2 regions of the Arthrobacter sp. 2RAF22 genome follow, and region 2 is predicted to be linked to the other one. Evidence: riboswitches for the same ligand, from Rfam matches in the RefSeq annotation. Region 2 holds a riboswitch; the other holds the start of a gene.
The links. A riboswitch is a leader RNA that binds a small molecule or an ion and turns the genes downstream of it on or off. The one in region 2 is predicted to bind cyclic di-AMP.
Positions count from the first base shown of each region.

Region 1: another riboswitch for cyclic di-AMP. It lies ahead of AB4068_RS04335 (M23 family metallopeptidase); the one in region 2 lies ahead of AB4068_RS11460 (hypothetical protein).

Region 1 is NZ_JBFRGL010000002.1:184,048-188,272, forward strand. Features, by position in the region: gene AB4068_RS04320 (MFS transporter) at 1-476, shown strand, start outside; gene serC (phosphoserine transaminase) at 498-1,628, opposite strand; gene AB4068_RS04330 (metal-dependent transcriptional regulator) at 1,901-2,596, shown strand; cyclic di-AMP (ydaO/yuaA leader) riboswitch at 2,722-2,929, shown strand; gene AB4068_RS04335 (M23 family metallopeptidase) at 2,932-3,750, shown strand; cyclic di-AMP (ydaO/yuaA leader) riboswitch at 3,896-4,062, shown strand; gene AB4068_RS04340 (NlpC/P60 family protein) at 4,068-4,225, shown strand, end outside.
Region 2 is NZ_JBFRGL010000013.1:47,724-51,948, reverse strand. Features, by position in the region: gene AB4068_RS11470 (response regulator transcription factor) at 1-315, shown strand, start outside; gene AB4068_RS11465 (sensor histidine kinase) at 328-1,806, shown strand; cyclic di-AMP (ydaO/yuaA leader) riboswitch at 1,971-2,144, shown strand; gene AB4068_RS11460 (hypothetical protein) at 2,147-2,884, shown strand; gene AB4068_RS11455 (glycosyltransferase) at 3,044-4,225, shown strand, end outside.

The sequences.
Region 1 (4,225 bases), on a different contig from region 2:
CGGCGGCGGGCGGGTTCGGCCTCGCGAGCGGACTGGCCGCCCTGGCGCCGAACTACACCATGTTCGCCTTGGCATTGATTCCCTGCGGACTGTTTGCCCTGACCATGATCACGAGCGCCAACGGCTACGTGCAGTCCACCACGGAACCCGTCATGCGCGGCAGGGTCATGGCACTCTACATGGCCATTTTCATGGGTGGAACGCCCATCGGTGCACCGTTCGTCGGCTGGGTGTCCAACGTCGCCGGACCCCGGTGGGCAGTGGGAGTGGCCGCTGCCGCGGGCGCCAGTACCGCCGTCGTCGGCATCGTGTGGATCATCCGCGCGCGCCAGCTGCGGCTCCGCTTCGACCGCAGCGCCGGCGGGATGCGGTTCTTCCGGATTGAGTCCCAAAGCGCGGGTCCAGCTAATAGGGACGCCGTTAAAAGGGACAGCGCCGCCCGGGATCCCCACCCGGACGACGCTGACCAGCCTTGACCGCGGGAATGCGGCAGGCCCTTACTTCTTCAGTTCGCCCACCACGAAGTCGATGCTGGCGAGCAATGCGGAGACGTCGTCCGGCTCGATGGCAACGAAGGTAGCGATGCGCAGCTGGTTGCGGCCCAGCTTGCGGTAGGGCTCCGTGTCCACGATCCCGTTGGCGCGGAGCACCTTGGCGATGGCCGCGGCGTCGATCGAGTCATCGAAATCGATCGTGGCAATGACGTTGGAGCGGTCCTCGGCCTTTGCCACGAACGGGGTGGCGTACTCGGAAGCCTCTGCCCAGCTGTAGATACGGCTTGCGGAGTCCGCGGTGCGTCCGGAAGCGAAATCCAGGCCACCGTTCTTGTTGAGCCACTGGACCTGGGCATCCAATGTCACCAAGGTGGACAGGGACGGCGTGTTGTAGGTCTGGTTGAGCTTCGAGTTGTCGATGGCCGTCTGCAGGTCGAGGAAATCGGGGATCCAGCGGCCGCTTGCCTTGATACGGGCGGCGCGCTCCAAGGCGGCGGGGGAGAAGAGGCCGAGCCACAGGCCTCCGTCGGACGCAAAGTTCTTTTGCGGGGCGAAGTAGTAGACGTCGGCTTCGGCAACATCAACATCCAGGCCGCCGGCTGCGGACGTCGCATCCACCAGGACCAAGGCGCCGTCGTCGCTGCCTTGAACCCGCTTGACCGGAGCGGCGACACCCGTCGAGGTTTCGTTCTGTGGCCACGCGTATACGTCCACGCCTGCTTCGGCCTGGGAAACCGGCCGGGTACCAGGCTCGGACGTGATGATGGAGGAAGCTTCAAGGAACGGTGCCTTGTTGGTCGCCGAAGCGAACTTGGAACCGAACTCACCGAAAGAGAGGTGCTGGGCCTTCTTCTCGACCAGGCCGAAGCTGGCGACGTCCCAGAACGCGGTGGAGCCTCCGACGCCGAGGATCACCTCGTAGCCCTCGGGCGCACGGAAGAACTGGCTAAGTCCCTCGCGGACGGAGCCCACCAGGTTCTTGACGGGTGCTTGGCGGTGGGAGGTGCCGAGGATCGTTGTCGAGGCGGCGGAGAGGGCCTCGATCTGCTCCGGGCGGACCTTGGAGGGCCCGGCGCCGAAGCGGCCGTCCTTGGGCAGCAAATCGGCGGGGATGGTGATGCTGTTGTCGCTCACGGGATGCTCCAATGGTGAAGTAGCGGCCTAGATGGGTCGTGGCAGGTGGCAAGCTGCCCCTTCGACTCCCCAATTCTGCCTGACACCGCAGGCGGGGGCAGAACCGAAGGTGTCATAGTCCGCCACGTGGAAACCCATCGTTCCGCCGGCTCAGGAGAGGACGGCGGACCGGGCGGTGGACAAGCGCCGGAATTATCCGGAGTAATTCCAAATAAGCTAAGCTTGGAGCTGGCGAAAATACGCAAGATACTGCGCTCGAGGAGCTGAGCTGGATGACGGATCTGATCGATACCACTGAGATGTATCTTCGGACCATTTTGGAGCTTGAAGAAGAGAACATCGTGGCTCTTCGCGCCCGCATCGCCGAGCGCTTGCGGCACTCCGGCCCCACCGTTTCCCAGACGATCGGGCGGATGGAGCGCGACGGCCTGGTGATTGTGTCCAACGACCGGCACCTTGAGCTGACTGAAACGGGCCGGAAACGCGCCACCGAGGTCATGCGCAAGCACCGGCTCGCCGAACGGCTCCTGGCAGATGTCATTGGACTGGACTGGGCCTACGTGCACGATGAAGCGTGCCGTTGGGAGCATGTCATGAGTGAGCGCGTGGAACGACGGCTCTATGAATTGCTGGACCACCCCACGGAATCGCCCTATGGCAACCCCATTCCCGGACTCGAAGCGCTGGGTGGAGCCGCGTCCCACGCCTTTACGGATGGCGTGGTCAACCTTCTTGACGCGATGAACGAATATTCACCTGAAAACCGGGTCACCGTCAGCCGGCTGGCTGAACCGATCCAGGTGGAACCGGAACTTCTGGTCCAGCTGGACGAGGGCGGAATCCGCCCGGGCGCCAGGGTGTCCCTGGAGCGCGTGGGGGAGTACATCTCCGTTCGCGTGCCTAATATCGAGGGCGCGCTGGAGCTGCCGCCTGAGGTTGCCTCGCACGTGTTTGTCACGGTCGCCTAGCCGGCCCGGCGGGGTCGCCCGCAAAGATAACGAAATTATTACCGTGGGGCTTAATCCCCTATAGTTAAATACTGGCGCCGATACCAAAGCGTTACCTGATCCGAAGCCGAGTTCTGCCAGCGGATCAGGTGGATTAGTCCATTCACTGGCAGAAACGGAGGAACCACCATCGGCTGTCGAAAGACGGCCTTGGGGTGAAGTCCGTAGCGGAAGTGCAAACAACGCAAGGCCCCTCCGGGTACCTTGCGTTTCGTGCCCTTCGCGCGGACCGGGTCCACGATCTCTCTGGCCCGAATCCGACAGCTAACTTCGCAGGCTTGCCAGAGAGGAAAACCTTGACCACGCAGAACACCAGGGGCCGCAGGCGCGCGTCCGGTCCTACTGCTGAGCTGCGGGGCACAAGCGCCGTCGAGCACGAGCGGCCGCGCGATCCCCATCGCGAACTTCGCCGCCGCAAGGGTCCTTTGCGGCAGATGGCCGAATTCGCCGCCGCGAGCGGAGCGGGACAGAAGGCCGGAGTGGCCCTCGCCACGACGGGCCTCATCCTGACAGTCGCTATGCCGGGCACCGGCGCCATGACGGCCACGGCGGATTCAAGCCAGGCCGCCTCGGCTGTGGGCACCCAGCCCGAGATTCCTGCCGCGGCAAGCGCCACGATCGACTTCAGCCGTGCCGCAGTGTCAACCACTGCGGATCCGGACAGCAAGCTCAAGCAGCTCTTGAGCGCACAGTCCGTCGGCACCATCAAGACCTCGTCCTCCAAGGGCACCCTGGGGGCGCCCCTGGACACCCTGACCACGGCCTCGCCTTTCGGCTACCGCGTGAATCCCATCACGGGCGGTTTGGGGGAGTTCCACCGCGGCCAGGACTTCGTGGCCCAGTGCGGCACCCAGGTCCATGCTGCCGCGGCCGGCAAGGTCACCTTCGCCGGCTGGCATCCGTATGGCGGCGGAAACCGCATTGTGGTGGACCATGGCAACGGCCTGGAAACCACGTACAACCATTTGTCGTCGTTCAACGTCCAGGTGGGCCAAACGGTTGGCCGAGGCGATGTCATCGCATTGAGCGGCACTACGGGCGCCTCCACGGGCTGCCACCTCCACTTTGAAGTCATGGTCAACGGCGACGTCGTTGACCCCCTGGGCTGGCTGTAGCCAATCCGATGGAAGTCTCTCGCATGCTTGTCACGCTCCGTGACCTGAATGTGACATTCAGCCAAAACTCATGTACCGTCTAACTCGCATCAACTTTTAGAGAGTTGATGCACTCGGGTGGATTGCCTAGCTCTGCCACTGCCCGAGGTTCCGTTCGCAAAACATCGTCTGGCAGAGGCGGGGGACCCACTTTTGGTCATCTTCACCGATGGCCTTGGGGTTAAGTCGCACGACTTCCGAGAGGGAGGAGTGTGGCCGGATGACTCCCATCCGAATCCGACAGCTTACCTCGCGGGCATAGGGAGAGGCCTCTTAACGTGTCTTCACGCTCTACTGTTGCGCGCCACCGTGCCGCGGTCACCAAGACCAACTCGCTTGCCGTTATCGCTAAGACTGTCGGCAGCAACGCCGGTGGCGTAGGCCGTCAGGCAGCCGTTATCGCAGCTGCTTCCGGTCTGGTGCTCACTAGCGGTAT
Region 2 (4,225 bases):
GCCGCGATGGACACCGCCGAGCTGGTGGTGGGCGACTTGACCCTGAACGTCGACACGCGTGAAGTTACCCGCGGCGGCGAGGACATCCCGCTCACGGCGACCCAGTTCGAGCTCCTGCGCTACCTCATGGAGAACCCCAAGCGCGTGGTCAGCAAGGCCCAGATCCTGGACCGCGTGTGGGACTACGATTTCGGCGGCCAAGCCAACATCGTGGAGCTTTACATCTCATACCTGCGCAAGAAGATCGAGGCCAACCACCCGCCCATGATCCACACGGTGCGCGGAGCAGGCTACGTCATCAAGCCTGCCGAATAGCCGGGGCGCCGAATGTCCGCACTCTCGGGTATCCCCCGCCAGACCGACCATAGCTGGTTCAATCCTTCAACCTGGCACTTGCGCACGCGCTTGATCCTTCTCTCCATGGCACTCCTTGTGGCCATCTGCGGTGCAGTCGGGGTGGTCAGCTATGCCTCCATGGATGTGTTCCTCACGAAGCAGCTCGATCAGCAATTGATGCAGGCCTCCCATGGCCGCCCGCCGCAAGGCAACCCTGGCGGCCGTCCGGACCCGCTGGACCCCCGCGGCCAGAGCATCGGCACGCTCAATGCACGCATCCTTGCAGGCCAGGTGAGCAGCGATGCCGGCTTCTTGTCCTCCGATGCCACACGTGCGCCGTTGTCGCCCAGCGACGCCCGAATCCTGTCGGCGCTCCCGTCCGATGGCCGCCCGGTTGATCGCACGCTGTCCACTGGCGGCTACCGGCTGGTGGCCACCGAAACTCCTTACGGCGATGTTGTCATCACAGGTCTCCCGCTCGCCTCGAAAGAGGACACCGAGGCCTCCCTCGTCTGGACCATGGTGCTGGTCTCCTTGGGCGGACTGGTCCTGATCGGGCTGGCCGGAACCGTGCTGATCCGCCGCACCATGCGGCCGTTGGAGCAACTCTCCGACGTCGCCACCAAGGTGTCGAAACTTCCACTCGACGCCGGCGAGGTGGCCCTCGCGGTGCGTGTTCCGGCGTCGGCGGCCCATCCGAGCACCGAAGTGGGAAGCGTCGGCCATGCTTTGAACCTGATGCTGGACAACGTCTCGAGCGCCCTCGAGGCCCGCCAGCAAAGCGAAACCAAGGTGCGCCAATTCGTCGCGGATGCGTCGCACGAACTACGCACTCCGCTGACCGCCATCCGCGGCTACACCGAACTCTTGCGCATGACCGAGACGTTCACCGAAGACGGGCGCAAGTCGCTGGGCCGGGTGCAGAGCCAGTCCGAACGCATGACCACCCTCGTGGAGGACCTCCTTCTCTTGGCCCGGTTGGACGAAGGGAAGGCCCCGGAATTCACCGATGTGGACCTCACGCAGTTGGTGATCGAGACCGTCAGCGACGAGAAAGTCATGGCTCCCGAGCACATCTGGCAACTCAAGCTCCCGGATGAGCCCCTCACGGTCCGCGGCGACACCACCCAACTCCACCAGGTTTTGGCGAATCTGCTCTCCAACGCCCGCAAGCACACCGAGGCGGGAACCACCGTGGTCACGGGCGTGATGCGCTCCGCCGATGGCAGCGCCGTGGTGACCGTGACCGACAACGGCCCGGGCATCCCGCCTGAATTCCAGGGCAGGATCTTCTCCCGCTTTGCCCGTGCCGACGCCGCCCGGTCCGGCTCCGAGGGCACCTCCGGCCTCGGCTTGTCCATTGTGGAATCCATCGTTCAGGCGCACGGCGGCACGGTCGAAGTGGCGTCGCGGCCTGGCCGGACGGAGTTCGCGGTGCGGCTCCCGGCGCTCAGGACTGCCCCGGCCTGACGGGCGAACCAGAAGAGTACGACGCCGGTGCCCGGCGCGCGCAAGTCGACGCACCGGCGTCGTGATCTCCGTTACCTAAATGTGACTTAAGCTGGATCCTCCTGTACCGTCGAATAGGTGCGCTGGATCATTCCGGCCACCGCCGGGTAGGCGCCGAGCTCTGCCACTCCCCGGTGCCCAACAGTCCAGGCAGAGACGGGGGACCCAGGTCTCCGGGCAAGCGCTCATGTTGAGCCAGCCCTAGGGGTGAAGCCGTGCCGCCACGTTCCGCTGTGGCCACGGCCGGATGACCTCATCCGAATCCGACAGCTAACTCCGCAGGCGTCGAGAGGCAATCACCATGTCTGATTCCAAGGATCAGTCGCGCCCTGTTGCGCGCCACCGCGGCGAACCTGCCCGGAGAAACAAGTCACGTTCCACGCTGAGGCGAGCCGCCTCGAACCTCGGCACCGGCCAGCGCATGGCAGTTGTTGCCGGCGTCGTTGCCGTGTTCCTCGGCGCAGGCGCTGCCACCCAGGCCGCCGGACAAGCCATCAACGCCCAGGACATGAGCCGCACGTCCGAATCCCGCACGGTGGATCACTCAGCCACGCCTTCGGCCACCGCCACGCCGTCGGCGAGCGCAAGCGCGAGCCCCAAGCCGAGCGCTGCGTCGACGCCAAGCCAGGCAGCCGCGCCCGCTCCGGCCGCCGTCGCGCCCCAGGCTGCCGCACCGGCCGCACCCGCTGCACCCCCTGCTCCAGCGGCACCGGCTGCACCCGTCGCCGTCGATGATCCCTCCGGCGCCCAGGCCTACGCCGCAAGCATCCTTCCCTCCTACGGTTGGGGCCAGGGCGAAATGTCGGCCCTGATCACCTTGTGGAACAAGGAATCGGATTGGCGCACCACTGCCACCAACGCCTCCAGTGGCGCTTACGGCATTGGGCAGTCGCTGCCGGCCGAAAAGATGGCGTCCGAAGGCGCCGACTGGCAGACCAACTACCAGACGCAAATCCGCTGGGGCCTGAACTACATCAAGGAACGCTACGGATCGCCGTCCGCGGCATGGTCCTTCCACTTGGCCCACAACTGGTACTAAGCCAAGAGCCACCCACAAAGTACGTCGAGGTCCGTCCCTTCCGGGGCGGGCCTCTCCGTTCTTGGCCAGGCAAGTGATGCGCCACGCTGGTCACACATCCACAGCCACGTCACAGGTTCCGCCTAAAGCCTTCATATTCGGCAACGGCACTCTGGATACATGACGCTCATCGAATCCACCTCCGGAACCCTGAAGGACCCCGCGGTGGTGCCGCCGGGCCTTCCCATCCAACCCAGCACTCCCATCCAGCGCGGCACGGGGCGGCGCGCCCCCGTGGACACCCACGCCGCCATCCCCGTCCTCGACGTCACCATCCCCGTCTTCAACGAGGAACGCGATCTCGAAGAGTGCCTGCGCAGGCTTCACGGCCACTTGCGCGAATCCTTCCCGCATGGCTTCCGCATCACCGTGGCGGACAACGCGAGCACGGACGGCACGTTGAAAATCGCGGAGCGCGTAGCCCGGGAACTGCCCGAGCTCGCGGTTGTCCACCTTGACGAGAAGGGACGCGGCAACGCCCTTCGCAAGGTGTGGCTTGCATCGCCGTCGCCCGTTCTGGCTTACATGGACGTTGACCTTTCCACTGACCTCGCCGCACTGGCGCCCCTTTTGGCGCCGCTGATCTCCGGCCATTCGGACCTCGCCATCGGCACCCGACTGACCCGTAACTCGCGGGTCGTCCGCGGCCCCAAACGCGAGTTCATTTCGCGCAGCTACAACTTGATGCTGCACTCGTTCATGGGTGCCCGCTTCAGCGATGCCCAGTGCGGCTTCAAAGCGATCCGGGCAGACGTCGCCCAGCAGATCCTCCCGCACACCATGGATAACTCGTGGTTCTTCGACACCGAACTCCTGGTCCTCGCCGAACGCTGCGGCCTCCGGGTCCACGAAGTTCCCGTCGACTGGATCGACGATCCCAATTCCAGCGTCGACGTGGTGCGGACCGCCCTGGCCGACATGCGCGGCATGGTCCGGCTTACCCGGGATCTCGTCTCTGGACGCATCCCGATTCCGGAACTGCGGGCGGCACTTGCACGCGGGCCTCTCCCGGCGTCGTCCCGCACTGCCGAGCAGAGCCCGCGAAGCAGCCTATTCGGGCAATTGGTCCGGTTCGCCGCGATCGGGGCTGCGTCCACCCTCGCCTATGTGCTCATCTTCCTGTTCTGCCGCGGCATCATGGACCCGCAGCTGGCGAACTTCCTGGCGCTGCTCGTCACGGCCATCGCCAACACCGGCGCCAACCGTCGCTTCACCTTCGGCATCCAGGGCGGCAATCCCGTTCGGCACCACTTCGAGGGGTTGATCGTCTTCGGGATCGGTCTCGCACTCACCTCCGGGGCC